2 regions of the Lysinibacillus sp. A4 genome follow, and region 1 is predicted to be linked to the other one. Evidence: riboswitches for the same ligand, from Rfam matches in the RefSeq annotation. Region 1 holds a riboswitch; the other holds the start of a gene.

What was found. Region 1 has a riboswitch for glycine ahead of NY607_RS22105 (amino acid permease). Riboswitches for the same ligand answer to the same signal wherever they lie in the genome.
Region 2: it holds a riboswitch for glycine, as region 1 does, so the genes downstream of both, gcvT (glycine cleavage system aminomethyltransferase GcvT) here and NY607_RS22105 (amino acid permease) in region 1, are expected to answer to the same signal.

Annotation. Positions count from the first base shown of each region.
Region 1 covers NZ_JANWTB010000015.1:48,012-55,972, reverse strand. Annotated here, with positions in the region: gene NY607_RS22120 (vitamin B12-dependent ribonucleotide reductase) at 1-1,810, opposite strand, end outside; gene NY607_RS22115 (lipoate--protein ligase family protein) at 2,011-2,841, opposite strand; gene NY607_RS22110 (rhodanese-like domain-containing protein) at 3,054-3,440, shown strand; glycine riboswitch at 4,005-4,081, shown strand; gene NY607_RS22105 (amino acid permease) at 4,247-5,584, shown strand; gene NY607_RS22100 (glutaminase) at 5,618-6,583, opposite strand; gene NY607_RS22095 (M20 family metallopeptidase) at 6,653-7,961, opposite strand, start outside.
Region 2 covers NZ_JANWTB010000003.1:10,825-18,785, reverse strand. Annotated here, with positions in the region: gene NY607_RS05395 (MBL fold metallo-hydrolase) at 1-507, shown strand, start outside; gene NY607_RS05390 (DUF2626 family protein) at 583-825, opposite strand; gene NY607_RS05385 (helix-turn-helix transcriptional regulator) at 943-1,653, opposite strand; gene comGA (competence type IV pilus ATPase ComGA) at 1,981-3,000, shown strand; gene comGB (competence type IV pilus assembly protein ComGB) at 2,975-4,048, shown strand; gene comGC (competence type IV pilus major pilin ComGC) at 4,059-4,397, shown strand; gene comGD (competence type IV pilus minor pilin ComGD) at 4,397-4,834, shown strand; gene NY607_RS05360 (hypothetical protein) at 4,827-5,141, shown strand; gene comGF (competence type IV pilus minor pilin ComGF) at 5,138-5,563, shown strand; gene NY607_RS05350 (hypothetical protein) at 5,580-5,741, shown strand; gene NY607_RS05345 (shikimate kinase) at 5,762-6,277, shown strand; glycine riboswitch at 6,422-6,514, shown strand; gene gcvT (glycine cleavage system aminomethyltransferase GcvT) at 6,763-7,866, shown strand; gene gcvPA (aminomethyl-transferring glycine dehydrogenase subunit GcvPA) at 7,892-7,961, shown strand, end outside.

The DNA of each region.
Region 1 (7,961 bases):
AGAACGGGAAGCTACCACGCTCTTTCGCAAGCTCTGTAGACGCCTCATACGCAGTTTCAGCGATTGTTTTAAAGATATCATCGACTAACGCATTCCCTGCTTCTGAACCGTATTCTTTTTCACAGTAAATCAGCAAATCGGCTAAGCCCATAACGCCTAATCCAACACGACGTTCACCAAGAGCTTGTACACGGTTTTCTTCTAAGAAGTAAGGTGTCGCATCAATCACATTATCCTGCATACGAACACCAACACGAACTGTTTCACGTAGTGCTTCGTAATCAACTGATTGATTTTCTTTATTCGCAAACTGTGCTAAATTCACAGCAGCTAAGTTACACACAGAATATGGTGCAAGTGGTTGCTCGCCACATGGGTTCGTCGCTACAACACTTTGACCGTATGCCTTTGCATTTGTCATGTCATTGGCGTTGTCAATGAAGAAAATACCTGGCTCTGCTGAGTATGTTGCACATACATTAATTAAATTCCATAACTCTTTTGCTTTAATTGTACGGTATGTGCGGACTTTATAGCCCATTTTCTCCCATTCACGAACATCACCAACTTCATGCCATTTCGTGTTGTAAACGCTCATTTCTTCCTTTGTATATTCTTCAACAGCTGGGAAACGAAGCTCGAAGTCAGCATCTTTTTCAACTGCTTCCATAAATTCTTTTGTTAATGTCACAGAAATGTTGGCACCTGTTAAAAACTCTGGGTTATGAACAGTGTACGTGCCACCATCACGTAATTTATTTTCAGCCTCACGAATGATCGCTGTATCAAATCCACCTAAGCCTTCAATGTTTTTATAATTCACGATGCCTTGATACATCGCTTCTTCTTGCATAGAAAGTGGCTTGAAGTTTAATTTTTCTTTGGCTAGACGGATGATTGTTTCATCCGTTGTATTTTCGATCAGGTAACGCAGAATACGTGGATTTTGCATTTTGGAAATAATAAACTCCACAATATCTGGATGCCAATCTGCTAGCATAATCATTTGTGCGCCACGACGTGATCCACCTTGCTCCACAAGATGTGTCAATTTAGCAATGTCATCTAACCAGGATACAGAACCAGATGATTTACCGTTTACACCACGAGCTAATGTGTTACGTGGGCGTAATGTTGAACCATTTGTTCCAACACCTCCACCGCGGCTCATAATCTCCATAACTTGCTTACGGTGATCACTGATACCTTCACGAGAGTCAGCGACAAATGGCATCACGTAACAGTTAAAGAAGGTTACATCAGTTTCAGATCCAGCTCCATAAATCACTCGTCCAGCTGGAATGAATTTCAAGGATACTAATTGCTCATAAAATTTTTCAAACCATTCTTGGCGTTTTTCTGGTGTTTTTTCAACAGCGGCAAGGCCCGTTGCATTTCGTTTTGCAATTTGTTCATAATATATCTCAAGAGGCTTTTCTAGCACGTCAATTGAACGCGTAATCACACCCGTTTCTTGCTCTTGCGGATCGTCTAATGCGCTACGATAATCTTCTTCAATCAAAATCTCTGCTGTTTTTGTAGACATATCCAATTTTTGAATTGTCCCTAAACCACGTGCAGGAAATTTCGGATCAGCTTTTACCGTTAATACAACAAAGTCGCCGGCTTTCAATGTTTTCTTTTCTGTGTCTTTAAACGAATAGCGATCGATCATGACAAGTCTCGATACACCTTTGTGTGTAATATGCATATCAGATGTTACGGGATGTACCTGCGGGAATTGTTCAATATCTTTGTTTAACTGTTCAAATTGATTGTTTACTTCGGGTTGATGATTTGTGAGTACCATCGTTTTGCCTCCCTTATTTTCTTCATTACAAAATAAATACACAATATCTCGTGTTGTTAAACACTACATATTGTGTATATGTCTTTAAAAAAGATACTATATATAGTTTTTTAATTCAACTCTTGCTTTTTTTAATAGATTCAGAACTACTTGTTATGACTAGGATTGAACGTTAAAAAATATTTTTTTCATACCATTTTTTACTTTTTAAAGTTCCACTCATCTGAAGCATATTTTTTTTCTTCTAAAGCTTGGACATATTCTAATTGCTCCTCAGAAAGTGTAAATGGTTTTAATTCAATTTGCAACGATTTTGCAAAACCATCTCTAAAAGCTGTCACACATTGTTCAACTGTCACTGGCTCTTTTACAAGACTGTTGATGGCAACAGCCTTTTCTGGTAGCTTTCTACGCATACGATTCTTCGCTTCTTCACTGGAGAAATTAAATACGGATAATAATTTCTCTTGATCCAAATCTAATAAAATGGCGCCATGCTGTAAAATGACACCCTTTTGACGTGTTTGAGCACTTCCAGCTATTTTTTTCCCTTCTACGACAAGTTCATACCAACTTGGTGCATCAAAGCAAACAGCACTTTTTGGACTCTTCAGGTCCGCTCTTTTCTCCTCTGTATCAGGTACACTAAAATAGGCATCCATACCCAGGTTATGGAAACCTTGCAAAATTCCCTCACTTAACACACGATATGCCTCTGTCACAGATTCTGGCATATTCGGATAGCTTTCCGTCACAATGACACTATAAGTTAGCTCATGTTCATGTAGGACAGCTCGTCCACCAGTTGGTCGACGTACAAAACCTAAGCCTTGTTCACGCACAGCATCTAAATTAATATCTCTTTTAGCTTGTTGAAAATAACCAATGGATAATGTCGCAGGCTCCCACTCGTAGAAACGAATTACTGGTGGAATTAACCCCTCACTATGCCAATCAAGTAAGGCTTCATCTAGTGCCATATTAAAAGAAGGACTACATTTCCCTGAATTTAAAAAATACCAAGTTGTCATATGCTCATCTCCTACAAATATAAAATGATCCATCAGGCCCCACCTGTGGGTCAACTTTAACGAATAGTATACTACAGTTCAAATTGCGAACGATTGCTTGTGTAACGAAAAAAGCGATTTCGCTACAACCTAGTTAATTTTATCAAACTCATTGGACTATCGCTAGCGCATCTTTTATAATAATAGAGAAGATAGAAAGGGGTAAGAAAATCTTGGACATACTTATCACAATCGGTGTCGTTTTAGTAGTCACAATTGCATATATCGGAATTAATGCACTACGACTCAAAAAAGCCGTAACCAACCTAACACAAGAGCAATTCATAGAAGGCTATCGTAAAGCCCAGCTGATCGATGTTCGTGAGCAAAAAGAATTTGATGCTGGTCACATTCTTGGTGCACGAAATGTTCCTTCGACAACACTACGTCAACGTTATAAAGAAATTCGCCCAGATTTACCAGTATATCTATACTGTCAAAATACAGGCCGTAGCTCACGTGCTGCACTATTTCTTAAAAAACGTGGGTACAACCAAATTTACCAACTTCAAGGTGGTTTCAAAACTTGGACAGGTAAAATAAAAGCAAAAAAATATTAATGCTCTCATCAGAAAAAGTCGTCTCAAAGTACTATGAGACGACTTCTTTTTTAAAAAATTCAGAGTTTCTACTATATTATATCTATTTCAAATGATGCTGTACGAGCTTCATGTCATTAAATTAAAAAAGTAAAGCAACAAAACGCATTATAATCCCCTTTTTGATACAAAGTCTACTTTGAACGAGTTCGCTACTTGAGTCGGGTCCTCATAAAAATGAGCGCTTCGTCCACTTTTTTGAGCGTCCTTTTCATTTGTTTGAGCACTTCCACACTCTTTTGGAGCGGTTTTCACTTATGTTTGAGCACTTCGACAGCTATGTTGAGCAATCTTCCAATAATCCATCTCATATTAAAAACCCCTTCACGAAACACTTTGTATGACCAAAAATACTATTTTTCGTTAGAGATATGCCTGTTACGAACCCCATTCTTCTATTTTTCTGAAAATAGTCAAAATTTATTGTTGAATAATTTTAGAAGCACTGTTAGGATGTATAATATCTTACAATAATAATTGATTATCAAGTTAATAAGCTATGAATGCTATGGATCAAACTATAGCAGGAGCAGTTCTGGAGAGAGCGCACATTGCGTCGCCGAAGGGTTCACTATCTCAGGCAAAAGGACAGAGGAGTAATACAGCTTTTATAAGCGATGCTACATAAAATATTTAACCTATTTCATGTAGACATCTGTGAGTAAATGATATTTGTTATTCTGACGTTTTTCCGAGACTAGTGTCACAACTAGTCTCTTTTTATTTTTCCAGTCATAGTTTTTTATGCATCTTTGAGGGGGATTAACGTGGAACAGCAACAATTAAAACGAGATTTAAAAAATCGCCATGTGCAGCTTATTGCCATTGGCGGAACAATTGGGACTGGTTTATTTTTAGGCTCTGGAAAAGCCATTGCCTTAGCAGGGCCTTCGATCATCCTAGCCTACTTAATTGTGGGGACAGCGCTATTTTTTGTGATGCGTGCCTTAGGTGAATTGTTACTATCCAACGCAGGCTACACTTCATTTACGGATTTTGCATCCGAGTACATAGGGCCTTGGGCAGGTTATGTAACAGGTTGGACATACTGGTTCTGTTGGATTATGACCGCAATGGCAGACATTATTGCGGTGGGGGTTTATACACAATATTGGTTTGATCTCCCACAATGGGTGCCAGCCATTGGTTGCCTTGTATTGTTATTACTACTAAATCTATTAACCGTTAAGCTTTTTGGTGAGCTAGAATTTTGGTTCGCTATTATTAAAGTTATTACGATTGTCGCACTTATTATTATTGGTCTTATTATGTTAGTAACTGGCTTTCAAACTAGCTCAGGGACCGTATCAGTTGAAAATCTGTGGGCACATGGAGGCATGTTCCCAAATGGTATATACGGCTTTTTAATGGCCTTCCAAATGGTAGTCTTTGCATTTGTTGGAGTGGAATTAGTGGGGGTTTCAGCAGCTGAAACCGCAGATCCTCAAAAAAATATTCCTTCTGCCATTAATAAAATTCCATTTCGCATTTTGCTTTTCTATGTAGGGGCATTATTTGTCATTTTATGTATTAACCCATGGTATGAAATGTCTGCTTCAAGCAGTCCCTTTGTCCAAGTGTTTACATTAGCAGGTATCCCGATTGCTGCTGGTATTATAAATTTTGTTGTGCTTACTTCAGCGGCTTCAGCAGGTAACAGTGGGTTATTCTCCACAAGTCGGATGCTCTATAATCTTGGTAACAATAAACAGGCGTCTGCAGCATTCGCAAAACTCAACAGAAACAGTGTGCCAAGTAATGCTCTCGTTATTTCTGCTATTGTTGTATCAGTTGGTGCTCTGTTAAGTAAGTTGATGCCAGAGAATGCCTTTAGTGTTGTGACGACAATCAGTGCAATTTGTTTTATATGGGTGTGGAGCATTATCATCATTTCTCACATCATCTACAAACGAAAAAAACGTGCTTTACATGAAGCTTCCATCTTCAAAGCACCACTGACTCCTTTTATCAACTACGTCGTGCTTGCGTTTTTCGCCTTTTTATTAATGGTGATGTTTATTTCTGAGGCTACGCGTACAGCACTGCTGTTAACACCAATTTGGTTTATCGCTTTATTTATTATTTATAAAATGAAAAAAAGATGACTTCAGACTAAGCGCTGAAATCATCTTCACTTATTAAAAAATAGTCATATCCCATTCTGTTGCTAGCTGTTTCAGCAACTGTACACCTGCCACACTGTTTCCTATTGGATCAATCGCTGGTCCGTAAATTCCGATACCACAGCCAGTAGGAAACGGCGAGTGCAGGCCTGCATGTCCTGGAACAGCCGCAAGAATCGCACCTGATACACCACTTTTGGCAGGGAGGCCAATAAATGCCGCAAACTTCCCTGAGGCATTGTACATACCACACGTTACCATTAAAGCCTTCGCTAATTTTGCCACTTGTTTTGGGAATAGCTGTTTCTTTAACAGTGGGTGATAGCCATCATTCGCAATAACTAGGCCAATCATGGCTAAATCTGATACATTGACTTCAATTGCACATTGCTTCAAATAAACCTCAAGTGCCGCCTCTACTGGACAATCTAAAAACCCTGAATCCATTAAGTAATAGGCCAATGCTCGATTACGATTAGCCGTTTGCCACTCTGACTGGAATACTTCTTCATTGATACTCAATTGCTTGCCGATGATTTGTTCTAAAAATTGTAGAATCTTTGTGACCTTCTCTTGCGGAGAATGACCAGCCAACATGGAGGATACCGTAATAGCCCCAGCATTAATCATCGGGTTAAAGGGTTTACCTGGCTGATGACTTTCTAAGCGAATAATTGAGTTAAAGGTATCTCCTGTTGGTTCAACATCTACTCTTTCTAAAACATATGGTAAGCCTCGATCCATACAGGCTAAAATAAAGGTAATAACCTTGGAAACGCTTTGAAGGGTAAATAGTTCTTCGGTATCTCCCGCTTTGATTTCGTGGCCTTCAGTCCCCACAATCGCCACAGCTAATTGATTAGGATCTTTTTTGGCTAAAGCAGGGATATAATTAGCACATTGCCCTTCTTTGGTAGCTGCACGATACTGTGATACCCACTGTGCTAGAAGATGATGCTGATGATTGGGTTGTGTTGACATGTCGCGTTCTCCTTTCAAAATGAGGCAAAAACAGAGCCTTCATAGTTCTCCTATGAAGACTCTATCCTGTTAGCGCTTAGGTGGCTGTGTTCCCTCTGGAATTAAAGATTGATATGTTTCACCATCTAGACGTTCTTGCCATTCCTTTTTCGCTTTTTCAATGTATAGAGGATTATCCAGCAACGCTAAGGCTGTACAAGCCATAATTTTAGCAGCCTGTAGCATTCCTTTATGCGCTATTGGGGTCACTCCCTGAGACACTACCTGCCATGTATGTAATGGTGTCCCTAATGCCATGCATACAGTTGTACACTGTACGGTTGGTACGTTCCAGCTAACATCGCCAACATCTGTAGAGCCACCCATAATAAATTCAGGTAGCATGCCTGGAACATGATCAGCAATCACTTTGCCTTGTAGTTGCTTGGCATCTTCTCTGCGTAAGCCCACTAATGAAGCTGCTTGTACTTCTGGTGTAAACGTATTGAAAATTGCCTGCGCATACTGTTCATCCTCTATTGTATAGTCTGGCATACCAATTTCAAGTATTTGTTGATACATCACATCATAAAGTGTTTTATTTGTAATAAGATTTGATGCAGCACCTTCAAACTCAATGTCCACTGACGTCCCTGTCATCATTGTGGCACCCTTTGCAATGTTCTCAACGCGCTGATAAATTTCCTGCACTTGCTGCTTTTTAGGTGCCCTAACTAGATACGTTACCTCTGCATATGGTTGAACGACATTTGGCGAAGTTCCGCCAGAATTAGTAATGGCATAATGCACACGTGCTTCTGGAATGATGTGTTCTCGTAAGTAGTTTACCCCAACATTCATAAGCTCAACAGCATCTAAAGCACTTCGTCCAAGATGTGGTGCAGCTGCGGCATGAGCACTTTTGCCCGTAAACTTAAACGTTGCGGCATAGTTTGCTAGAGAACTACACGTCATCACAGTCGAAAACGTACCTGGATGCCAAGAGATCGCGATATCAACATCATCAAAAAGGCCAGCCTTTGCCATATAAGCTTTACCAGATCCATTCTCCTCTGCAGGGCAACCGTAAAAACGGATTGTTGCTGACTGATGATTTTGCTCTAAATAATCCTTTACAGCAACAGCAGCTGCGAATGCGCCAGTACCTAATAAATTATGACCACAGCCATGTCCGCTTCCACCATCAACAAGAGGCTCATGTTGTGTCGCCCCACCTTTTTGACTCAAGCCTGGAAGCGCATCATATTCACCTAAAAAGGCAATGACAGGCTGACCAGAACCATACGTTCCAACAAGCGCTGTTTCAAGAGCAGCAACACCGACTTCTGTTTGAAAACCCTCTTTTTCTAGTGCCTGTTTCATATATTCCATCGATTTC
Region 2 (7,961 bases), on a different contig from region 1:
TTAAAACCTCTTGCTATCTTTTTAACACATGCCCATTTTGATCATATAGGGGCAGTAGATGCAGTGCGTGAGGTATTTGACGTTCCTGTATGGATTCATGAAAAGGAAGTTAGTTGGCTAGCAGATCCAACGAAGAATGGCTCTAGTAAATATCCTGCATTACCAGATTATAGGGTAGCCGCACCAGCGCAAGATACAATCATCAAAAAAGAGCAGCAAATTGAAATAAGTAATTTTGTGTTTCAAGCTGTTTTTACACCTGGGCATTCACCGGGGAGTATTTCTTATATCTTTGAAAATGACGGTTTTGCCATCGTGGGAGATACGTTATTTGAACAAGGTGTAGGACGTACAGATCTATTAGGTGGATCAACCAAAATTTTATTGGAATCTATCCATCATAAACTGTTGACATTACCTGAGGATACTATTATCTATCCTGGACACGGTAATTATACAACGGTAGGTGCAGAAATGGAGACAAATCCTTTTTTAAATGGATTTTAAAATAGGGACAATAAACTGTTTTAGCACATAAAAAAGCGTATCTCACCGAAAGTGAGATACGCGATTTTGTTTGTATTAATGACCGCCACCAGGTACGTGAATGAATGTTGTATAGTACGTGAAGCCAGCGAAGAATACAGTTAAATATGCTCCGAAAATGTACATGTACATACGTTCTGAAAGGTTTAAGAAGCCTAATAATAAGAATAAACCTGTATTACCTAAGAATAATAGCGATACCTCGTTCATACCTCCAAGGTAGAACATAACGGCAAAAATACCTGTCCAGAATGCCATAACTTTATACATATTATCCATGAAATTTCCCCTCCTTTTGCCCACGACACAATAATCTCTTACTCATTATAAATGATATGAAAGGTGTCTGTAAACTGGAACTTCTCCATGTTTGTGACAAACAAATGGATTTTTAATCTAGCTATCGATTTCTGTCACGTTTATTTCATATTTACATAAATCGCAATTATGTATCATACTTTCCATTTGCACAAATTCATTATTCGTAAACAATGCATCTAATTGACCTTTTAAATAGGATTCATGTAATGAACAAACAATTTCAGAATAGGCTGTCAGTTGCTCCTGGAATGGACAATTGAAAATGGAGAAGATAACTTTTTTTCCTTGCTCAGTTTGTTGAATTTGTGGAATATAGCCAATTAAAGCGGCATTGTCCGTTAATAGCTGAAGCTTTTCATCGAAGGAAAGAGAATTACTTACTGTCAATTCAGCACTCATATAATTTTTCATTTGCTGGTAGCCGTCTTGGTAGCTAATTTCCTGGCACTTTGTTAATGCAGATGGACCAAAGTCTTCAATTAATTGTATCGTCCATTTTAATAAACGATCTTCCTCGCGTCTTGGAAAAGTAAGAGATACGCCTTTTTCTGAAGCTTTATAAACACGTCCAGGTCTGCCACCTTTACCTGTTTTTACATAGTCAGCTGTAATAATATTTATTTCTGAAAGCTTCGTTAAATGAAGTCGAGCAACGTTTGGATGGATACCGAATTTATCAGCAATATGTTGTACAGTAACTGTTTTTTTCTCTTGCAATATGTACTCATAAATAGAGTATCTTGTTTCATCCGCTAGTGTACTAGTAATTTTTAATGGATGGATCATGAGCTTCACCTCTTTAATTTATTATAAAAATTATGTTCGTCTACCAAGTGTTAGGAAAATAATCATGTTGATACTATTATATTGTATTATTGAAAAAGATACAGTTCATTTCGGCATAAATATTAATTTTTTCATGTATTTATATTCTTTTTTAGTGGAAAATTGCACTTTATCCACATTTTTATAGCAAAAAACATTTTTGGTAGAAAATTAACTTACAAATTTTTATTTTCTGAAAAGGGCTTTTCTCGTGGCGAGTTCCTCTTTATACTAGGAAATAACGAATAGAGCGGTCATATTCGAATGAACTAAAAGAGAGGTGCATATATGCAGAATTTTGAAACAGTTGTCGAACAAAAATGTGAGCAACTTTTACTAAAGGCCTATCATTTTGGAGCATCCGATTTATTGCTAGTTCCAGGAAACATAAAGTATCGGATCTATTTTCGAAAATATGATAAACTTCTACAAGCTGGTGAGCTACCTTATGAACTTGCAGAAAGAATGATCTCTTACTATAAATTTCTTGCAGAATTAGATATTAGTGAGCGTCGTAAACCTCAAAGCGGTGCCTTTCAAAAGGCAATGGAGCAAAATTCTTATTCGTTTCGAGTATCCACACTTCCTTCTGTATTTTTAAAAGAAAGCTTAATTATTCGTTTACTTCTCCAAAATCATGCATTTCCACTAACTTCCCTAAGCTTTTCCAAAAGCGCAGCTCACCAACTCATGGAGCTGATACAAAACCGACAAGGTCTTCTGTTTTTTACGGGAGCAACAGGCTCTGGCAAGTCTACTTCACTTTATTCCCTCATCCACTACTGTTCCACAGAATTGAATCGACATGTAATCTCTTTAGAAGACCCTGTAGAAAACAGTCAAGCCAATTTACTTCAAATTCAAGTCAACGAGCGAGCAGGCGTTACGTATGCTGCAGGATTAAAAGCCATTTTACGCCATTCACCTGATGTCATTATGATTGGTGAAATTCGCGATAGAGAAACAGCAAATATTGCCATCCAAGCCTCTTTAACAGGGCACTTAGTTGTCTCCACTATTCATGCAAAAGACTCCATTAATTGTCTCTATCGTTTAATGGATTTAGGTGTGTCGATAGAAGAGCTTCGTCAAACGGTTATCGGTATAGTTGCCCAAATGCTTGTTCAAACCTCAGCTATACATGAAGAACGTCGAGCTGTCTATGAGATATTACATGATGACCATCTATCAAGAGCCATCACCGCCATCAAAGATAAGGGCAATTACAAACTTCCTTATGATTTAACATTAATGGGACAAAAAGAATTAGTGGAGAGCCTATATGCAGTTACAAACATACATCGATAAAATGGCTCTTTTTTATAATCGGGCTACGAAATGGCGGGTAAAGGAGCAAGCTCAGCTTTTCAATCGTTTATGTGTATTAATGCAGGAAGGATATTTATTTCCCCAAGCTATTTCCATGCTACTACCTCATCATATTGAAGCACATGAGGACATACAACAGCAAATTGATGAAAAGCTCAGACAAGGAGTAGGCGTTGCAGGGATATTTGAAACATTACAGCTAGGGAATCATTATTTAATGGCAATTAAGGTGGCGGAAAACAATGGTCATATGATAGAAGCGTTTGAAGGTGTAGCTAAACAGATAACAGTAAGTGAAAAGACTAAAAAAAAGTTAATCAAGCTGCTGATCTATCCTGTCACACTGATTATCTTTTTATTGTTATTATTTTTTGTGTTTCGTACATTTTTTTTGCCGAACATTGAAAGAATGGTCGGCAGTCGTACCTCTGAAACAGAGGAGACAAGCATTGCATTGTCCAATCTGTTATTGCATGTTCCAGATGTAGTTATCTCGACCATGTTCATAGTAATAGGTAGCGTATTCCTTTTTCGATTCTATCTTAAACGACAAGCTGTTGCTCATCAACTTACAGTCTTATTAAAAATCCCCTTTCTACAACGCTATTTTAGGTTGACTTTGACAAGGCAATTTGCTGCTTATTTAGGAAGCTTACTACAAAGTGGATTTTCATTACAAGCAAGCCTACAGCTATTAGAGGAACAGCAACTACAACCATTTCTTCAAGTTCTTTCACAGCGTATAAAAGATAGAGTCATCTTTGGAGAATCACTCACACAGGCGGTAACGATCATGGCCGTTTTTCAAAAGGACTTTCCGATGTTCGTTGAGCATGGCGAGCACAGCGGTTATTTAGCAAAAGAGTTAATATTGTATAGCGATTTATTAATGGAAAAGCAGGAACAGCTTTTGCAAAAAATATTATCGTTTGTGCAGCCTAGTTTCTTTATCCTTATAGCTGCTTGTATAATAGCGGCTTATATCAGTTTATTATTACCCATCTATCACATGATTGAATTAGTTTAGGAGGAAGATGATGAAACGTCTTAACCAACAAGATGGTTTTACTTTAATTGAGATGCTTATAGTTTTGTTAATTATATCTATTCTTATTTTAATTACAATCCCAAATGTTACAAAGCATTTCGCCACAATAGATAAGAAAGGCTGTACGGCTTATATAAGCATGGTACAAGGTCAAGTAGAGGCGTATCGTGTAGATTATATGGCTTATCCTACCTTAGAGGATTTAGTGGCAAAGGGCTATTTAAAGGAAAATGAAACAACCTGCCCAAATAAAGAAGAAATAGTGATTACTAATGAGGGAGAGGTACGTCCAGCCAATGTCAACTTGGAAACAGGTACGGATAGCTAATGAATGTTCGTAAAAACGGCGGTTTTACCATTCTTGAAATGCTGGTTGTCTTATTTCTTGTTATGAGTTTAACAGCAATTGTTAGTAAATTCTCATTGAAAATAGCAGAAACCAAGGAATTAGAACGATTTTTTACGCAATTACAGCTAGATATTCAATATATTCAAACCTATAGTATGAGCCAACGACAATATATAGCCTTGAAAATGGAAGGTTCAATAAATCGTTATACTATTCAAAAAGATATTTATACTCATTTATATGAACGTTCTTTTCCGAAGGGGGTTGAATTTTTGCCAGCTGAGAGTTCCATTCAAACACTTGTCTATAACTACAGCGGCAATGTGATGTCAGCAGGCACCATGGCATTTAAAACACCACAGGGCAAGAAAAAAGTAATCATAACATTAGGGCGAGGGAGAGCTAGGATTGAATGAGTCAGGCTATTCTTTTGTAGAAACTATTTTAGGTGTGGGTATTTTGATGTTACTTTGTACCTCGTTAATCCCCATTACCTATACGATGAAAACAAATCTTGCTAATAAAAAAATGGAGCTAATTGCAGCTGAAACAGCATACGAAGGTTTAAAACAGTACCATGCGATTCAAGTAACAGAGGGCTCTCGGACCATTGAACAGGTTGCTTATCATTGGATCGTTGACGAACAACAAATTTGTGTCCAATTTCAAAATTTACAGGAGTCACGCCAAAAATGTATCCAAGTGACAGGTGAAGCCTCATGAATGAAAAAGGCTATACATTAATAGAAGCTATGTTTCAATTAGTCGTTTTTGTGCTTATTTCTCATTTTTTTGTCCTTATAATACTTTGGTTTGCAGAAATGAAATCAACTATGCTAACAGATGAACAAACAAAGTGGGAACTATTTGTTTCCGACTTGAACCTCTCTCTAAAAGAACTTTCCACCTTTTCCATTCGTGAAGATCAAAAAAGAATAACTTTCCAAACAGCTAATACGCTCCATCATGTTGATTGCTACTCAAATATTATTCGTGAGCAGGTAAAGGGTGGACATGTTCCTATGCTAATAGGAATCAATAAATGTCAATTTAGCTATTCCGAAAATAAGCTGACGGTAGCTGTTGAAATGGCGAGTGGTATTCAAAAGGAGCGAGCCTTTTATGTGCCAATTATTGAAAAATGACAGAGGGGCTATTTTTTTGATCGCAATTGCATTATTATTTTTTGTAACTACTTTTGTTCTTGCGTATTATATGTCTTATGAAATGCAGTATCGAACATATGATGGGCTAGAAAAATTGAATGTTCGAGCTACGATAAATTTATTGGGACAAATTTTGTCAGACAGTGTAGAATCGTAGTTATAAGAAGGTGAATCGAATTGCGAAAAATATATTTAGTTGGTTTTATGGGTAGTGGAAAAAGTGCATTAGGAAGACGCTTAAGCTATTTATTGAAGATGCCATATTATGATATGGATCATGAAATTGTGCGTCAGCAGGGGATGACCATTCCACAGATTTTTGAAAAATACGGTGAGGCCCACTTTCGAGAAATAGAAACAGAATTTTTGAAAAATTTCAGGGACGAGGCTTGCATTATTTCGACTGGTGGTGGCGTTGCCATTAATGCTGAAAATCGAAAAATTATGAGACGCAGTGGATTGGTGTTTTTTTTAGATGCGTCGTTTGAGGATATTTATAAACGAGTTCAGCATGATCCAAATAGACCCATTGTACAGAGCTCTACAAAGGAGGAGCTAGAAAGTCTGTATCACTACAGAAGGAAGTTTTACCGTGATGCAGGTCATATTCAGGTACTGACAGAAGGTAGGACGATTCGCCAAATTCTAGAGTATTTAGTATTTCAAGTGAAAAGGTTAAAAAACGAACGATGAATATATTATGTCAATTTAATGTTCGTGTTTTATTATCTTTTAAAAAATGATTGCCTTTCCAATGCATTTAATGTTAGGATATAGACAAATAAGTAACTAAATGTTCATTGAATACTAAATAGTACCAAGATTTATCTTGGGCGGATGATTGTGCGGGGAGAGAGCGTGTAGACGCCACCGAAGGAGCAAGTAGCAATGGGCTATGAATCTCTCAGGTAAAAGGACTCGTACAAGACGCAACTCTGGAGAGAGCTGTAGTATAACAATAACAGCCACCAAAGGGGAAAGCCGACTGATTGGCAAGGGTAAAGCTTGCGAGCCAGTCTGGTGTAACTTTCAGGTGCAAGGACAGAGAATCCCGAAAAGGGGTTCGTCTGTCTTTTTTTATGTCTATAGCCAGTTTTACGTAATTGATTGTAGGAATGCAAAAAGCAGACGAACTACTACCAGTAAAAATGTAACTAACAATAAGGGGGCAAAAAAGAATGGCGAATGAATTAAAACGTACACCTCTATTTGAAGAATACGCGAAATATGGTGCAAAAACAGTTGACTTCGGTGGATGGGAATTACCTGTTCAATTCTCTTCTATTAAAGAAGAACATGATGCAGTGCGTAATCGTGCAGGCTTATTTGATGTATCACATATGGGAGAGATTTTAGTAACTGGTCCCGATGCATTAGGTTTTTTACAAAATCTGTTATCAAATGATGTCTCAAAAATTGTTGACGGTCAAGCGCAGTACACGGCAATGTGCTATGAAGATGGTGGCGTTGTTGATGATTTATTAACATATAAATTAGCTGACAATCACTATTTATTATGTGTCAATGCAGCTAACATTGAAAAAGACTATGATTGGATGATGGAAAATCAACATCAATATGATGTGACGATTGATAACCAATCGGATGCCTACGCACAAATTGCTCTGCAAGGACCATTAGCAGAAGAAGTTCTTCAATCCCTTACTTCAACTGATGTAAGTGCCATTAAATTTTTCCGCTTCCAAGAGAATGTGGAGGTTGCCGGACATAAAGTATTAGTTTCGCGCAGTGGCTACACAGGTGAAGATGGCTTTGAATTATATGGCGCTCCAGAAGACATCAAAGCGCTTTGGGGTAAAATTTTAGAGGCAGGTCAAGAAAAAGGTGTGGTTCCAGCTGGACTAGGATGTCGTGATACACTTCGTTTTGAAGCGGGGCTACCACTATATGGTCAAGAGCTATCAGCAACAATTTCTCCTCTAGAGGCTGGTATTGGCTTCGCTGTGAAATTAAATAAAGAAGGCTTCATTGGTCATGAAGCATTAGTAGCTCAAAAGGAAAATGGTCTACCACGCAAACTTGTAGGCATTGAAATGATTGATAAAGGCATTCCACGCCATGGCTACAAAGTGTTTAAGGATGGTCAAGAAATCGGTGAAGTGACAACTGGTACACAGCTTCCTTCATCTAAACGTAATGTTGGTCACGCATTAATTGACAGTCAATTCGCAACAATCGGAACTGAGCTAGAAATCGAAATTCGCGGTAAACACTTAAAGGTAATAACAGTAGAAACACCGTTTTACAAGCGTTCAAAATAATAGTTGAAAAGAGGGACCTACATTTATGAAACATCGTTATTTACCTATGACGGAGCAAGATCAAAAAGAAATGTTAGACGTAATCGGTGTATCCT